DNA from 2 places in the Orrella sp. 11846 genome. Region 1 is predicted to be linked to the other one. Evidence: riboswitches for the same ligand, from Rfam matches in the RefSeq annotation. Region 1 holds a riboswitch; the other holds the start of a gene.
What was found. Region 1 has a riboswitch for S-adenosylmethionine ahead of ACOI06_RS01520 (DUF2141 domain-containing protein). Riboswitches for the same ligand answer to the same signal wherever they lie in the genome.
Positions count from the first base shown of each region.

Region 2: linked by a shared signal. The riboswitch ahead of metX (homoserine O-succinyltransferase MetX) and the one ahead of ACOI06_RS01520 (DUF2141 domain-containing protein) in region 1 are both predicted to bind S-adenosylmethionine.

Region 1 is NZ_JBMERD010000001.1:318,777-323,939, reverse strand. It holds gene ACOI06_RS01540 (hypothetical protein) at 196-420, opposite strand; gene ACOI06_RS01535 (DUF4440 domain-containing protein) at 453-917, opposite strand; gene ACOI06_RS01530 (alpha/beta hydrolase) at 1,046-1,915, opposite strand; gene ACOI06_RS01525 (DUF6693 family protein) at 2,170-2,544, shown strand; gene ACOI06_RS01520 (DUF2141 domain-containing protein) at 2,620-3,048, opposite strand; SAM-I-IV-variant riboswitch at 3,530-3,636, opposite strand; gene ACOI06_RS01515 (Bug family tripartite tricarboxylate transporter substrate binding protein) at 3,772-4,788, opposite strand; gene ACOI06_RS01510 (rhodanese-like domain-containing protein) at 4,928-5,163, opposite strand, start outside.
Region 2 is NZ_JBMERD010000008.1:83,433-88,595, reverse strand. It holds gene ACOI06_RS08510 (exodeoxyribonuclease III) at 1-441, shown strand, start outside; gene ACOI06_RS08505 (muropeptide transporter) at 512-1,759, opposite strand; gene metW (methionine biosynthesis protein MetW) at 1,844-2,452, opposite strand; gene metX (homoserine O-succinyltransferase MetX) at 2,449-3,672, opposite strand; SAM riboswitch at 3,664-3,742, opposite strand; gene ACOI06_RS08490 (LuxR C-terminal-related transcriptional regulator) at 4,316-4,546, shown strand; gene gshA (glutamate--cysteine ligase) at 4,815-5,163, shown strand, end outside.

The DNA of each region.
Region 1 (5,163 bases):
GCGAGTTTGCTGCTCGTCACATTGACTTAGCCACAAACTCTACAACGACTTGTGCCTAAATCTTGGGAGTAGGTCAGAGTATCAAGTCTTTGGATGCGATGCATCCCGTAAGATGTAGGGCCCATATTTACAGAAATGGGCGGAAAGCCTCGTCCTTTAGGGCGAGGAGGATGTCATTAAAAATAAGTCGATGAGTTAGTCAGTAGCGTCTGGACGTTTCTGACGCGTTTCTAACCACTGCTCATTGGGTTCGCCCTGAAGCGCAAATTCTTGTTTCAGACGCGGAGAGCGCCAGACACCACCCCCCACCCCAGGGATGGGTTCGACTGCATACCAAAACCAGCGTCCATCGGCATCTTGGGCCAGCCAGTCCCAATCTTCAGGGGCATTGTTCCAGTTTGGTTTTTGATTCTTTGTCAAGGGTGGTCTTTCAGAAAATGCGCTAGCCCAAATTAAGGCAGTTTGGAAGAGTGGTGGTGAGTAATTAACCATTGGCCGTTTTGCCAATGGTAGGTGTACGTGTAACGTCCATGAACGGGTTTGCCGGTGCGTTTCATGTTGAACGTGTAATAGCCTGAATCGGTAACCGTATTACACCCGATGTCGATTTGACGCGCTGTGACTTCCCCAAAAGGTTGGTCTTTGAGGAAATGTATGAAGTAGTCCTCTTTTTCTGCTGAGGTCAGACGGTTTTGATCAGAAACGGTGGGTAAGAGAATGGAGCGTGGTGCGTAATTTGCCACAACGGCTTTTGGATCACCCGTTTGAAGCGAATTATTCCACCGATCAAACAATCCGATCACCTGACTTTCAGTGATAGGCTCACAGATTTGTGTTTGTTTGGCTGTGTGATCCAGATGGCTTGCACAACCTGACAGTGCGGCTACGCTAAGTGCTGTCAAGATAGTTTTCTTCATGAGCCGCTCCTTTCTGGTTAATGGTCCTCGATGCAATTTAACATCGTTGGCTTGTGTCATGAATTAAAAATTTGACTGCGAAAAACGATGCTGCCTGTATCTGCGCAGTTAAATCATTTGATCAAACCTTATTTTTTCTGATCAAGTTGTACGCAACGATTACTCATCCATGGCAAGGCACGAATGGAAGAGTCGCGAAACACCATCCAGTCATGACCACCGTCTACAACACGATATTCAACCGCATCTGGCTGGGTCTGGTTAATGTTCCAGTAAAGATTGGCTGCGGCAACCACAATGCCTAAAGGATCATGGTCACCCGATTCAATCCACATGGGTACGACTGTGCCATTTTGGCGATAACCGTCGAGTCTGGAGGTATACAACGTATCACGCCAAGTTTTTTCATCAAAAGCACCGGATGAGTCGACAAACTGTGGCGTGGAGCGCGCCGCTGAAGTTTCTGGGGGAAGCGGGACGTAAATAGCGGGACTAAAAATACCTGCAGCACAAAAGAGTTCCGGATGAGATAGGCTTAGGTTCAATGCACCATAACCCCCCATAGAGAGCCCAGCCACCGAACGGCCTGCACGGTCGGTTCGGGTTTTGTAGTTCTTTTCAACGTATGGCAGCAATTCTTCCAAAATGGCGGTTTCGGCTTTATCCGCATTGGCATCGGCATACCAGGTGGAAGGGCCTGTCGTGGGCATCACAATCACGGAAGGACGCACTTCACCGCGCAGAATCTGATTGTCTGCAGTCACTTTAATGCCGCCACGCTCGACCCACGAGGACTCATCGGAGTTTGCACCATGAAGCATATAGATGACAGGATAGGGTTCCGTGGCTTCGTTATAGCCATCGGGCAGATAGACATACATGGAGATGTCACGCCCAAGAATGTCGGAATTAAATTTGTCGTGAATGATTTCACTGGCTACAGCCTGGGTGCCCACCAGTGCCATGGATAAAGTGCTTAACAAGAAAAGTTTTTTCATCACGTGGATCCTATATGAGGCATTTTATTGCAGTCGTTTGGTGCAGTCGTTTGGTGCAGTCGTTTGGTGCAGTCATTCATGCGACTGCATGTTGCTCAGTCTATACGCTTCGATGAGTATTTTGTCGAACAGTCGCGCTTGACACTCGATTTTTTGAAATCTGTCCTCGGTGGCACAGATGGATTGGTGTGATGAGTGAGTTTTTAATTAAAGTTAAACTACGACTTTTCTAAAAAGCCAAGAGGTTAAAAGTTATGCAACAAGCGCTTAGTACCCATCCGGATTTTCAAAACTTGCAGTTCAAATCCGAGCTGGGTGTGCTGGAGGTGATTGGTCACCTAATCATTTGGCTTTTACTGTCGATCGTCACATTTGGATTGGCGATGTTTGTGTTTCCTTACTATATGCAGCGCTATACCATTGGTAGAACGTTTGCGTTTAATGCGCAGGGGCAGCGGGTTGGACAATTGATTTGTACCATCGATTTGGCTAGCATCATTGGCAATGTGCTGTTGTGGGTTCTGATTAGCCTTGTGACCTTGGGTCTTGGATACTTCGTGTTCCTGTACAAGATTTCTGCTCACTGCTTGTCACACACAAAGTTGATCTCAGTCACCGATATGCCGTAAGTACAAGCCATCAGCATCAACAGGACTTGTCAGAAATTTGCAGGAGCCAGTGCGTATTCGAGTCGTTGAACCGTTTCAATCTAACTCGATCACCAAGACACGCGGCTCTTGACCCATCTTGAACATCGCCGCGTCAAAACTGGGCGCCCCAAACAGCCTAGATGGATTCATGGAAAATCCGACAGCTTGTTTGGGGCGGCCCAGAAAACCAAACCGCAAACGATCTTCAATATTCTCAGCGTGATAGGCGGCAACGGCATAGACACCTGCCGGTACGTCACCAAAATCACAAATTGCTCTACCTTGATGGATGGTGGCAATCACTCCACGGATGGCTTGATCCTCTTTGCGCCAATTCGCTTCATCCTGAAATAAGCCACAACGAATCACACCTTTGTCGCTCGACAGGTCATTGAACTGCACCAACAAGGCTTCTGCACAGGCAAATGGTGCAACCAATAAACCGAGTACCACGAGCATCCGTTGTAATCCAATTTTGTACATGTTGCCTGCCGAAAATAGTTGGTGCGACCACACATAACCAGTGAGTGGCACTATCGGTGATCGCTGTGACTAGGATGAACCTTTCGCGCCTTACCTTGGCGGATTAAGTTGAGCCTAGATTGTAATTTTGACATTTGGGTGTCTGAAAATGGATATATCGTCGTTCGCAGGCATCGATGACCTGAGACTGCAGTTTTGTGAGTGTCTCCAAATAGGAGACCGAAACAATATCTTTCCAGACGCCTTTAGCGTTTCCATCCCTAGTTTGGTAGGTTAGCGGAATGTAGGTGCCAATATAGTCATTGATGTTGTGGTCAAAAATCCGCATCCAAGATGAGCCGGGGACCGTGTGACCTGTGTATACACTATGGTCGAGTGTGAATTGGTAAGCCATGATTTTTCCTCTTTAGCTGTTTGGCAAAATGCCGGGCGAGCAATTCGGTGAAAAGCGCCCATAAAAAAACCCGCAACAAGCGGGTCTGCGTTTCCAAGTTGTTGCCATTAAAGACCCCATCGTCAGACCACCTTGCTTGGAGGCAGGTTGGTATCAAACATTCATTTGAAATGCTTGAACTCTTGATGCACGCTCACTATACCAGTGAATTGGAAAATAAACAATAGGTTGCGCTCAGAGAATTAGGTAAGGTTTACACAAACTTTTGCCCATGCAGGCCTCTCAATCAATATTTTTCGAGACTCTAGTATGGGTGTAGTGAAGTTTAGTTAATTGATTTGAATTTTAGCGTTTTCAATCGTTTCTTTATGTTTCTCTCTTTCGCTTTGTAGCCACTTATTGAAATTCTCCAGTGAACTCATGGGTGAAACGGTAAACCCTAGAGATTCGGCCTTCTTAACCAGATCTGGATCATTCATGATCTCAGTAATATCTGCATGAAGCTTTTCAACGATCAGTATGGGTGCATCTTTTGCGGCAAATAACCCAGCCCAGCTTTCAGTGACTGCTTTTGGATAACCCGATTCAGCCATGGTTGGAATGTCCTGGAATGACGATGAACGCTCAGGAGTTGAAACAGCTAATGGAATTAGCTTTCCGCTTTTAATATGTTCAGAAATAGCTGGCAGGGTAATGATGAGTGCGTCTACATGCCCGCCGAGGGCATCCACCGCGGCTGGCGCACCACCTTTGTATGGAACGTGTGTCACCTGTATACCTGCTTCTGTTTCTAATTTAGCGTGAGCTAAATGCCCGATCCCTGCTTGTACAGGGAGTGCTAGTCGAATTTTTGATGGATTCTCTTTGGCGTATTCCACATACTCCTTGAGTGTCCTGGGTGCGAAGTCTGGATTCACGACAAGAACCTGTGGAGTTACCGTAAATCGATTGACGCCAACTAAGTCTTCCAGAACGTAATCAGCATTTTTTCGAAGCAGAGGATTGAGCACAACCGTATCACCATGCGCGAGAAAAGTGTAACCATCTGGATCAGATTTTAGGAAACGAGCCATTCCAATCAATCCGCTGCCGCCAGGCATGTTCTCGACTGTCACGGGATTGTTCCATTTTTCGCGAAGCTTATCTGCAACAGAGCGTGTAATCGTATCTATGCTCCCACCCGCTGCAATTGGCACGATGAATTTAATGGGTTTTTCCGGATATTGTCCGATAGCATCTTTGCTGTTGTCAGCCAAAACAGATTGCGTACAAAGTAATAAAACACTGAAGGCGACGCTTTGGGCGGTGCGCGTGAAACCGACGCGGTTGAGTTTCATTGAGGACATCGTAGTTTCTCCTGTTTTATATGTATTATTTGTTTCTCATTTGCTTTTGATGCTTTTTTAGAGAGTTTGTTGGTGGTGATTCATGAGATGAAAATGAATCGAATGTCTTGATTGGTTTTTAAAGATCGTGATTTGTGTTTTATTCCTCTGGCCTACAATTGAATTGAATGTGTTCTTCGTGACGAATATCTTCAAACAAGTCAATTTCCCACTTCAGGTAATCACGCATGCCCTGGATTCGATCACTGACCTGATAGGGACCGTAATAGACATCGTCACAAGGCTCAGGAATGCTGTCACGATTAGCGTGTAAAGTCTGACCACTGGCGATCCAGGCTTGAGTGCCACCTTTCAAAACTCGAGTGTGTTTTTTCC
Region 2 (5,163 bases), on a different contig from region 1:
GATGAGCGTCAGGCCGTCAAAATGCGATTTCTGGATGCTTTTGGCCCTTGGTTAGAGGCTCGTATGCAGGAATACAAAGAAAACGGTCAAGAGTTGATTGTGTGTGGCGACTGGAACATCGCACACAAAGAAATCGATCTTAAAAACTGGCGTGGTAACCGTAAAAACTCTGGTTTCTTGCCTGAAGAGCGCGCTTGGCTCGATTATGTATTTGACGAGATTGGTTTAGTCGATGTCTTTCGACAACTCGAACCGGGCGAAGATCAGTACACGTGGTGGAGTAATCGTGGTCAAGCCTGGGCTAAAAACGTGGGGTGGCGTATTGACTATCACATCGCCACACCTGGCATCGCAGCCCGTGCATCGAACCCTCAAATCTATAAAGACGATCGGTTCTCAGATCACGCACCACTCACCATTGATTATGACTGGACTCTCTGACTAACCTCTGTGGCAAATTTCTGTCACAACACTAACTGGTCAGTGAGCTAAGTCCTGCAAGTGCCGTGTCTTATACGCGGCCTTGCGCATCAATTTGTTCAATGTCAGCCCGACGCCACCACAACAGGATCACACCCGGCAAAGCGATCAGTACCGTCAACAAGAAAAAACCAGGCCAATCCAACCACGCCACCAAAGGTGGTGTGAGTGGTCCAGCTAAATAGGTTCTGCCAACCGCCGACAAAGCTGATAACAGCGCAAACTGAGTTGCCGAGAATTCCCGACGGCATAGTCCCATCAGTAACGCCACAAACGCCGCAGTTCCCATGCCGCCACAGACGTTCTCTAACGCCACTGCACCCGCCATAAGCCAGATGCTATGGGGCCCCACAGCAATGGCCCAGTAGCCAAGATTCGATACGGCTTGTAGTAATCCAAACAACAGCAATGAACGATAAAGGCCAAGGCGCGCCATTAAGGCACCGCCATAGAGCGCCCCAAAAATGGTGGCAGCCAGACCCAGAATCTTATTGACCGCCCCCACTTCAGACGCTGTGAATTCAGCACCTCGAATCAGAAACGTCGTTGATAAAGCACCTGCAAACGCATCACCCAATTTGTAGAGCACGATCAGCAACAACAAAGTCCAGGCTTGAGGACGCTTAAAAAACTCAATCAAAGGTGCTGTGATGGCTTTTTCTAGTGACGCAGGAGCAGAAACCGGTGTTTGTGGATCAGGCGCCCAGAATGTCGCCAACGCCACAAAGAGCATTAAAACCCCCATCAGCGCATACATATTGGACCAACCCACCCACTGATCTGCCAGCACCAGTGCAAAACCACCCGACACCAGCATGGCAACCCGGTAACCCAATACGGACAAGGCAGCACCCGCCCCACGTTCTCTAGGTTCAAGCACATCTGTACGGTAGGCATCAAACGCAATGTCTTGTGTGGCTGACAGAAACGCGACAAACACAGCCAGTAGTGCCAAACTGCCTAACGCACTAGCAGGCGATAAACGCCCCATCAGAATGAATCCGATCGCCAAAAGAATTTGCGTTACCAGAATCCATCCTCGGCGACGACCTAAAAAACCTGGTGTATAGCGATCAATGAGCGGCGCCCAGAGGAACTTCAACGTGTACGCGGTGCCGATCAACGTCAAAAAACCAATTTCCTGCAACGACACGTTTTCAACGGTCGCCCAAGCTTGTAAAGTTCCACCTGTTAAAGCAAGGGGCAAGCCGCTGGCAAACCCTAAAAACAACAAGGGGGCCACGCGTCGTCCCATGTAGACGCTCAGTGAAGTTTTCATGCGACCTCCAGCTTGGCGACAGACTCACCGCGCCCGTAACTGACGAGTTGTTTGATCTCAGGCAGCGATGTCTTCACGGTGTGATCATGCCTGACCGGGTTCTGAGCGAAACCGATACAACGCCAAAGTCGCTCGCCAACCTGCCAGCCAAGTCACTTCGCGCTCTGTGTTGTAAGTTTTTCTGGCTTCAACTTCTAATTCCAGTTGACGGCTCAGATCTTCAAAGTCTTTGAGTGTACACAGATGAATGTTCGGCGTGTTGTACCACTTGTAGGGCATTTGTGAACTCATCGGCATACGCCCACGCAGCAGTGACAGTCCGTGGGTGAAGTAACCAAAGTTTGGAAACGACACGACGCCGTGATGCGCAACACGCTTCATTTCGCGCAAAATATGTTCGGTTTGCAAAACCGATTGCAATGTCAACGACAGCACAACCGTATCAAAACACTTGTCAGAAAAAAGGGCTAAGCCCTCTTCCAAGTTTTGTTGAATCACATCCACGCCACGACGCGCGCACCCGAGCACGCGCTCGTCATTGATCTCAACGCCAACGCCTGTGACCTGTCGTGTCTGCTGAAGGTGATCGAGCAAAGCACCATCGCCGCAACCTAGATCCAGCACTCGACTACCGGGCTCAATCCACTCGGCGATTTGTAATAGGTCTTTACGCAAAGGCAATCCCTGTGTCATGACTGACCTCCTTTGCTCAGACTCAGTGTTTTAGCGATTCGCTCAAAATAACCTCGAACCACACCGTGGTAGCGGGAATCATCCAATAAAAATGCGTCATGCCCATGAGGTGCGTCAATTTCTGCATACGTCACCCGACGCTCGTTATCCAATAACGCTTTGACTATCTCACGCGACCGAGAAGGCGCAAATCGCCAGTCTGTGGTGAAAGAAACCAATAAAAAATCAGCTTCAACACCGGCCAGTGCGCGAGTAAGATCCCCTTGTGTTTCACGCGCCGGATCAAAATAATCTAGCGTTCGCGTGATCAACAAATAGGTATTGGCATCGAAATATTTTGAAAACTTTTCACCCTGATAGCGCAGATAAGATTCCACTTCAAACTCAACGCCATAATCATAACGATAAGCTTGTTGCGCATCAGCTTGGCGACGAGCACGTCCGAACTTACGCGCCATATCGTCATCAGACAAGTACGTGATGTGACCGAGCATACGGGCAACCGTTAAACCACGCGATGGCACCACGCCATGCTCGTAATAGTTACCTTCATGAAAATCCGGATCGGTCAGAATCGCCCGACGCGCCACCTCATTAAAGCCAATATTCTGAGCAGACAATTTAGGCGTACTCGCGACAACCACGCAGTGAGCCACTCGGGACGGACAGGTAATCGACCAACTGAGCGCCTGCATGCCTCCCAAAGAGCCCCCCATCACAGCGGCAAATCGCTCAATACCTAGCTGATCGGCCAATCGGGCTTGCGCACGCACCCAATCTTCTACGCTCAACACCGGAAACTCGGATCCCCAAGGCTTACCGGTTTCCGGTCGCAAACTGGCCGGACCCGTCGAACCAAAACAGGAGCCAAGGTTATTGACACCAATCACAAAAAACACATTGGTATCAACCGGCTTACCGGGACCAACCATGTTGTCCCACCAACCAAGCTGGTCGGGATCATCGGCCTCATAGCCGGCAACATGGTGAGAGGCGTTCAACGCGTGGCAGATCAAAACCGCATTGGAGCGATCTTCATTCAATGTGCCGTAAGTTTGGACAGCCAATGTGTAGTTCGAAATCGATTTACCACTATCCAAAGGGAGCGGTTGTTCGAATTCAAAATACTGGGTAGTCACCTCACCGACTGATTGCGGCGCTTCACGCGCAGGCTCAGCGTCTGTCGATAGAAATAAGTTTGCAGTCGTAAAAGTAGTCATTCAAAGACCTCTTTAGCGGGATTTGTGGGGCGCCCGCAAGCGGATCAGGCAAATCGGCGCCAATTCTTGGACAAAATTCTACCACTTTGTAACGGTCCACCACAAAAACACGCATGGACATTCCCGTCATGCCCATACGACACAAGCTGTCAGTTTGTGTCAAACTAAAAATAACGCAGCCAGTGTTTTGAACTAACGCACACAAAACAGTCAACGGGCAATCACCACAAGTGATTGATCCAAGCGCGCCGCAACTGGACAGTCTCTACCTCTTTGACTTTGGAAGATGCAGCCCCTGCCATTAACCATTCAGAGTCAGCTTGCAAACATCTCAAGCAGTTCAAATACATCGGCTTCGTGCCATCAGACCTTTCAAGGTCAGCATTTCAGGAGTATCACCATGACCATAGACGCTTTAGACAAGCCAGACAAACGACGAACGCCTTGTGGGCCGCAACAAATACAGAATTTGTGCATGAATCACGATCGCGGTGATCCAAACCACAAAACACGGTTACGGAGCCTTGATCATCGATATACGCAGATAGCATCACAGTAACAGGAGGAAGCGAGAATCAGGGTGGCCTAACGGTCACATGCTATCCCTCCCCGGATTTAAAAATGGGGTTTCTCGCACAATTTAATGAATTCAACACCACTATCCAGACGAGAATTGCAATGTTTGGCTTGGGTGTCCTGCGGCAAAACCAGCTGGGAAACTGGCTGTATTCTAGGCATCAGCGAAAGCACGGTTAACTTTCATCTAAGGAATGCATGTCGAAAGCTCAACGTCTATGGTCGGCAAGCTTGTATTGCGCAGGCCTGGCGTTTGGGCTTATTGACACCATCCATTTTGGCCCGTGAAACCGAATAACAACCGCGTTCACTGAGGCCTAACACCCGCATCATCGCTGCACCTCAGCAAATGGTGCGGGCTCATTCAAACCTGTGTTCGAACTAAAAATCACATGCACACCCAACCATAAAACCCTGAACTCGGAAATAGCTGCCCCCACCAACTGGTTGCGTCACGTACAATCGACTCAAAATTGGACTTTTGATCCTTTGCTTGCAAGCATTTCCATAGTCTGCGGATTGCAGCCGAGCTTGCGCAAACTCTATGAACCAAACAGGATAGCCGCTTGTCTACCTCGCTCAAACAACGATTGACTGTGCTTGCGCAGCAACCAGAACTGCTGGCCAATTGCCTACGCGGTCTGGAAAAAGAAGGCTTACGTACCGACCTAGGTGGTCGCTACGCGTTAACGCCTCATCCGGCACAACTCGGCAAGGCGCTCACACACCCTTATGTCACAACAGACTATGCAGAAGCGCTGCTAGAACTCATTACCGCCACACACAGTAGCGTCGATGATCTCATTCAGGCGGCCGACTGGGTTCATCGTCTGACCGTAAATGGCCTAGACAATGAATTGATTTGGGGGCATTCCATGCCACCCGTGCTGCCACCCGCCGATGACATTCCAATTG